DNA from 3 places in the Paenibacillus sp. 01T47 genome. Region 3 is predicted to be linked to each of the others. Evidence: riboswitches for the same ligand, from Rfam matches in the RefSeq annotation. Region 3 holds a riboswitch; each other region holds the start of a gene.
What was found. A riboswitch is a leader RNA that binds a small molecule or an ion and turns the genes downstream of it on or off. The one in region 3 is predicted to bind cyclic di-GMP.

Region 1 (2,326 bases), on a different contig from region 3:
TGCGCTGGACATGCAGCTCTACATGCGTATTGCAATCGAGCTTCATTTGAAGCGACTGATTGTAGGCGGATTGGAGAAAGTATATGAGATCGGCCGTGTATACCGGAATGAGGGGATTTCGACTCGCCACAATCCAGAGTTTACAATGATTGAGCTTTACGAGGCTTATGCGGATTACAAGGATATTATGGCATTGACAGAGAATGTCATCGCACATATTGCGCAAGAGGTTCTTGGAACAACGAAAATCACTTATCAAGGCCAAGAAATTGATTTGACACCTCAGTGGCGCCGTGTCAGCATGGTTGAGCTTGTCAAAGAAACGACTGGCGTAGATTTCGGCGTGGAAATGAGCGACGAGGAAGCCCATCGTTTGGCGAAAGAACACAAAGTTGCCGTTGATCCGCATATGACGTTTGGTCATATTCTCAACGCTTTCTTTGAACAGTTCGGTGAGCACACGCTTATTCAGCCAACCTTTGTTACAGGACATCCGGTTGCTATTTCGCCGCTTGCTAAGAAGAGCGAAGCAGATCCACGCTTCACCGATCGTTTTGAGCTATTCATCGTAGCACGTGAGCATGCTAATGCATTTACGGAGCTTAACGATCCGATTGATCAGCGTGAGCGTTTCGAGTCGCAGCTTGTTGAGCGTGAGCATGGAAATGACGAGGCGCATGAGATGGATGAAGACTTTATCCGCGCTCTGGAATACGGCATGCCGCCAACAGGCGGACTAGGAATCGGTATCGACCGATTGATCATGCTTCTAACAGATGCTCCATCTATTCGTGATGTACTGTTGTTCCCTCATATGAGAGATCAGCGTTCTGCTGAATAAGAAAGAAACAAGGAACCGTTTGGCTTTTAGCAGCCAACGGTTCTTTTTTTCTAATATCGAGAATTTGCAACAACAATCCTTAAAAACATTCAAATTATGATTGATATTGTAGTACAATCTATTGATTTGCTAGATTCATATGGTAGAATAGAACTAATAAAGCGCTACACGATAACGGCAAACCTATCGAAAGGTAGGGACGCAAAGCTAAAGGGCCTTCCGTAAGATGGCAGCCAGCTACCGAATGAACAGGCTTTTTTTGTTTTTATAGGGAAATTCATCACATAGCGCTTCACACGATAATGGCAAACCTATCGAAAGGTAGGGACGCAAAGCTAAAGGGCCTTCCGTAAGATGGCAGCCAGCTACCGAAGGGAGTATATTCATGCGTAAATTTATGTTAGTCATCGCAGCTTTTGTTCTTTTTGCATCCATCCATGTAACGGTCGTTCAGGCAAATGAAGCGGACTCTTCTGATTGGCTCAATACGGGGAATTTAGATAAAGGTGTTGTCTCCGTACAATATGCAGTGAACACTAAAGTGAAAACGAAGCTTATGATCGCAAAAGGCGCATCAAACTATACATATAATCTAACCGGCGGAAAAACAGCTGAGAAGTTTCCATTGCAGCTTGGCAATGGCGAATATACGATATCTGTTCTAGAGAATACAACAGGCAACAAATACAAACTGGCGAAGAAAGAAACGGTGACGCTTGATTTGAAAGACAACAAGGTTTTGTACTTGAATTCCATCCAGAACATTGACTGGTCGAATGCGAGCAGCGCCATCGTCAAGGCAAAAGAATTAGCGAGCAATAAAAAAACGGATATGGAGAAAGTAAAGGCAATCTACGAGTATATTATTACGAATGTAAGTTATGATAATCAATTAGCTGCTAATCTGTCAGTTGATTACCTCCCCAATATTGATCGCACATTTAAATCGAGAAAGGATATCTGCTACGGATACGCTTCATTGTTTGCGGCAATGCTGCGGAGCGTGGATATCCCTACGAAGCTCTTGATGGGACAATCTACTTATGTGGATGTTTATCATGCTTGGAACGAAGTGTACTTGGATGGGAAATGGGTTACGATTGATACGACAGTTGATGCGGGTCTAAAGAAGGGCAAGAAAAAGTATGAGCTTATCAAGGATGCAGCTCAATATACAGTTACAAAAACATATTAGAAGTTATACGAGCTTGCGGAAATCGCAGAGCTCGTTTTTTTATGTCTTTCTTCAATATAGGTGAGGAGGAAGCGAAGCAACGATTGCGCAATTAGAAGGCAAATAGGAGTGTTGAAAACTTTTTCGTAAATAATAAAAAAACACTTGCAATGCTATATACGCCTATGATATATTATCTAGGTCGCCAACGAGATACACGGTCGACGAGAGAGAAAAGATTGCTCTTTGAAAACTGAACAACGAGTAATAACTGCCTCGCAAATCCTTCGGGATAAGCGAAAAAAGCGATA
Region 2 (2,326 bases), on a different contig from region 3:
ATTGACCAGCCGGCAATGCCTTCGTCTTTCCATTAAACACAAGAGTTGCATTAACTGGCTGTATCGCAATCGTAACGCTCGTTTGCGGCTTCTGGCTGCCCGTAGCGGCACTTTGCAATTGTTTCTTCAGCGCTGCAAGCTCTTTCACTGTTGGCTCGGAGATCGTCGCTTTCGCACCATCCCAATTCACTGTTTTTAGCAGTGCGTAAGAAATATAACGAATCGGTACGTATGTACTTCCTTGATGAATAAATGAATATTGTCCATCGGGCAGTTTAAGCGCTTGTCCATCAAATTGCAGCTTAATGGGCTGTGTCTTTGTCTTAATTGTTTCGGTTGCTGCGGATGCAGCGGTTGCAAGTACGGATGACAACATCATTACAACCAGAAAAATAGATAGAATACGTGACTTTTTCATAGAGCCTCCTCAGAATAGTAAAGCTTACTTGTTTAGCGAGTTTGCAATTACTGCAAGCGCATTGGCTCTAGCACCAGCCTTCGCACTCTCGTATTGCGCACTCCAATCCGGAAAGCTTTGCTCACCTAGATCGGCTGCTTTATACTCGCTCTTGGCATTGCTTATTAATTGATTGAATCTGGCATCACAATCGGCTTCCGCAGAAAATACCTTATTCAGATATTTACTTTGAATAGTAGCAAGCGTAGCTTCTTCATCCCCGCTAAGCTCTTTCGCAATCTGCTTAACCAAGCTATTGCTGGTTGCTTGACACGAAAATTTCAGTTTTTCCAGCTTTGCTGTAACCGAAGCATCAATCTCTTTTTTCTTCTGGGACTTATTTTCGGAGTTTGTAGATCCCTTATCCGGCTTTTGTCCCTTGTCTACATTATTAGACGCTTCATCTGGCGGCAAAGTTGCGCTCGGACTAGGTTTAAGGACTTCATCTGGCTGCGTCGTTGGAACTAGATCAGGCTCTTGTGATGGAGTAGCATCAGGTTCTGAAGTCTGATCTGTCTGATTAGTAGATTGTTCATTGGGCTGCTCCGTAATCTTCGGTGACTCTTGCCCTGCATTACTATCTGCAGCTTCTTCAAGACGCCCATTCAGTTCATCTACCTGATTTAACTTCGAATAGAGACTCATGCTTCCATAAATGACAATACCGATAACAACGAGCGCACCTGCGATAATCAAAATTGTTTTGTTCGTTTTTTTCATTGTTTTGGTTTCATATGAGCCACTAAAGAAGCAATGATTGCATATGAATCTCCTTCTTAGATTTTAAAATAAAAAAACTGACGCTTCATAGTGACGGGGCGTCAGCTTGCGGATATAGCGTTTTCAGATCTGTTAACGACGCCCTACGTGCTAGTTCATGAGACAGCTGCTAGTTTATTTTTGTGATAAACAATCCTCAAATAAATCTCCATGCGCTTTTTCTCATCTAAGCAATCTTTCCACAGCAATTCATTGAATCCCATACAGAGCTGATGCCATTCACGTACAACGTTTGCGCGCATGAACATAATAATAACCTCCATGTTTCCACATAAACCACGCGGGAGGCACGATATTCGGTAGCTGGCTGGCAGTCTTTTAAAAGATAAGCCCCTGTAGCTTTGCGTCACCATTTTTCAATGGTTTTGCCTTTATCGTGTGGGTTATGCGGTTGTTTTGTTTAATGGTATGGTAACAAAATTGTTGGGGGGTGTATAGGGTATATTTGTTAACAATGTAGAACTGATGTTAGTAACAAGATATAGTCTTAATTACTCATCATTGCTCTTATAATCACCGCTAATAATACATTCCCACCAAATCTTGTTGGACAAATACCATTCTATGGTTTGTACTATCCCTGTCTCAAAGTTAAAGGTTGGCTTCCATCCGAGCCTTTCTAACTTAGAAGAGTCAATAGCATAGCGTTTATCATGTCCTAATCTGTCCTCAACATATTCTATGAGATCTTCAGATTTTCCAAGCGTCTTAATTATTGTCTTTACCACTTCTAGATTCGTACGCTCATTATGACCACCTACATTATACACCTCACCGCTAATACCTTCATGTAGAACCAGATCTATTGCTGTACAATGATCGTATACATGCAACCAGTCACGTACATTCTTGCCGTCTCCATACACTGGAACCTTTTCATCATTAAATACACGCGATATGGTCAAAGGAATAAGCTTCTCCGGAAAATGATACGGTCCATAATTGTTTGAGCACCTTGTAATATTAACAGCCATGCCAAACGTCTCGTGATAAGCTCGTACTAGCAAATCAGAGCCCGCTTTACTTGCACTATATGGACTGTTAGGTTGAAGCGGTGTTTCTTCTGTAAAGAAGGTTGTCGGATCGAAC
Region 3 (2,326 bases):
GCTCCAGCAATGGCTTCATCGTCGTACACATCGCTAACCGGTTTCCGTTCCAGTGATAATACAATGTTCGACAACCTGAGAAGTCTCTAGCAGCAAACACTCTTTGTTCTCTTTCATCCCATATCATAAAAGCAAAATCACCGATCAGATGCTTGGGTGACTCAACCCCCCATTTTGCATAGGAGAGTAAAATCAGTTCGGCATCAGTGATTTGCACTCTACGGCCAAGCTCTACATTTAATGCTTCAAACAGCTCAATGCGGTTATCAATAATTGCATCGGCACTTATGACTAAGCGTCTTTCCGAATCATAATAGGGATTGCATTCCCCGACAGACTCTGGTGTAATCCATTGATTATGGCATCCAACAAATACATTGTTCTTATTCCATGCTTGAGCTGTATTGCAAGGAAACCGCGATAATTGCTGCATCAGTCTATTCCCCTGATCTAACACATGGGCTGTCTGATCAACTTCATAAACGACTGCTATTGCGCTCATTCGTGCCTCCGATTTAGATAGCCAGCGTGTTCTTCAATCGAACGAGATGCGAGCATCATTGAATGTCTTTTAGTTCTTAATAAAGAACATATTTGAATAATACACTTGAAAACAGACGTTGTCAATCGTTTTTTCACCAAAATATCACAAAATAAAACGAAACATCGTTCTTTTATAAGAACAACATTTCGAAATGGGTTTAACCTTATTTTTTTCTAATTTAGACGTCATTTTATTTTTTATTCGTTAAAACTTACAAGCTTTCGCAATTAAGAATTATTCGTTATAATAGTGTTAGTCTACAACGAAGAGATAACGGGGGAGTTTGCTATGATCGGAGAACGTATTCAGATGCTGCGCAAGAGAAAAGGCCTATCCCTAACGGAGTTGTCGCAACGGGCAGGCGTCGCAAAATCTTACTTAAGCTCTATTGAACGAGGGCTCCAGCAAAATCCTTCGATTCAATTTCTCGAAAAGGTAGGCGCAGTATTAAACGTAACGGTTGAAGAATTTTTAAATAGCGATGAAAACAATGATCGTAAAACTAGCAATCTAGACACCGAGTGGGCCGATCTAGTTCGAGAAGCAATGGCTTCTGGCGTAAGCAAAGATCAATTTAAAGAATTTTTAGAATTCAATAAATGGAAAATAAAGCGCGAGTAGCGCTTTATTCTCTTTTATACGGCTGTTTCTTGTATATCATCTTTCTTGCTTTCTTCAAGACATAGTAATACCTTTCTAACATCTTCCTTGCTAAACCCCAAAGAACGTGCATTCATGATTAATGCTACCCATTCCATATCTAAATCCTGATTATCCTCTGATTTTGTAAGTACCATTTTCCCATGTCCCCCATTCAATTTGGGACGGTTGCACCACTGACTCCATGCGTTTAAGGTGCCCAGATACTAAACGCATTTCAACGTCTCCCTATGCTTGTCATTCGTTTATAGATGTATTATAAATCACTCTAATTGCGTATGCTGTCGCTTCCTGTCTCACAAAAATGAAAGATAATTACATTTTTTGTCGAATTTATTTAATGATTGTTAAAGGGAGCAGGGGAAGGAAATAGAGCCCGCTAGATCAAATTAGGAGCTCAAAATGTTGCTTCATTAACAGAGCTATTCAGTATATTATTTTGCTGCAAGTTCAGATTTCAACAGTGTATCTTCTTCATATCCATTCGGATTTGAAAATTGCCATCTCCACGTATCGCTGCACATTTCTTCTATTCCTTTTGTTGCAAACCAATTCAATTCTTCATTTGCCTTCAGCGTATCTGCATAACAAACAGCAATATCGCCAGGTCTGCGGCTAACGACCTCGTATGGAATGCTTTGCCCAGTTACCTTCTCGAAGGCTGCAATCATCTCTAACACACTGTAACCATTTCCAGTGCCAAGATTATATATATTCACATTTGATGTTCTACTCATGTTTTCCAGTGCCTTTACATGCCCCTTTGCTAGATCTACTACATGAATGTAGTCTCTCACTCCAGTGCCATCCACAGTTGGATAATCATTTCCAAATACATGCAACTGCTTAAGCTTGCCAACAGCTACCTGCGATATGTAAGGCATTAAGTTGTTTGGCACTCCATTTGGATTTTCTCCAATTTGACCACTTTTATGGGCGCCAATAGGGTTGAAATACCTCAGGATCGTTATTCCCCAGCTGTTATCTGAACTAGCTAGATCCAGTAAAATTTGTTCTAGCATGAGCTTAGTCCGGCCATATGGATTTGTTGCTGAGAGCGGTGAATCCTCAATAATCGGAATTTGTTCGGGCCGTCCATAAACAGTAGCCGAGGAACTAAAC

Region 1: linked by a shared signal. The riboswitch ahead of AC1DOV_RS32850 (transglutaminase-like domain-containing protein) and the one ahead of AC1DOV_RS08820 (anti-repressor SinI family protein) in region 3 are both predicted to bind cyclic di-GMP.
Region 2: linked by a shared signal. The riboswitch ahead of AC1DOV_RS01300 (hypothetical protein) and the one ahead of AC1DOV_RS08820 (anti-repressor SinI family protein) in region 3 are both predicted to bind cyclic di-GMP.

What each region holds. Positions count from the first base shown of each region.
Region 1 is NZ_JBFTPA010000034.1:35,536-37,861, forward strand. Features, by position in the region: gene lysS (lysine--tRNA ligase) at 1-841, shown strand, start outside; cyclic di-GMP riboswitch class I at 1,008-1,086, shown strand; cyclic di-GMP riboswitch class I at 1,136-1,214, shown strand; gene AC1DOV_RS32850 (transglutaminase-like domain-containing protein) at 1,227-2,036, shown strand.
Region 2 is NZ_JBFTPA010000001.1:311,792-314,117, reverse strand. Features, by position in the region: gene AC1DOV_RS01305 (copper amine oxidase N-terminal domain-containing protein) at 1-418, opposite strand, end outside; gene AC1DOV_RS01300 (hypothetical protein) at 443-1,177, opposite strand; cyclic di-GMP riboswitch class I at 1,533-1,617, opposite strand; gene rfbB (dTDP-glucose 4,6-dehydratase) at 1,729-2,326, opposite strand, start outside.
Region 3 is NZ_JBFTPA010000003.1:320,343-322,668, reverse strand. Features, by position in the region: gene AC1DOV_RS08830 (asparagine synthase-related protein) at 1-502, opposite strand, end outside; gene AC1DOV_RS08825 (helix-turn-helix domain-containing protein) at 833-1,165, shown strand; gene AC1DOV_RS08820 (anti-repressor SinI family protein) at 1,180-1,341, opposite strand; cyclic di-GMP riboswitch class II at 1,360-1,441, opposite strand; gene galE (UDP-glucose 4-epimerase GalE) at 1,639-2,326, opposite strand, start outside.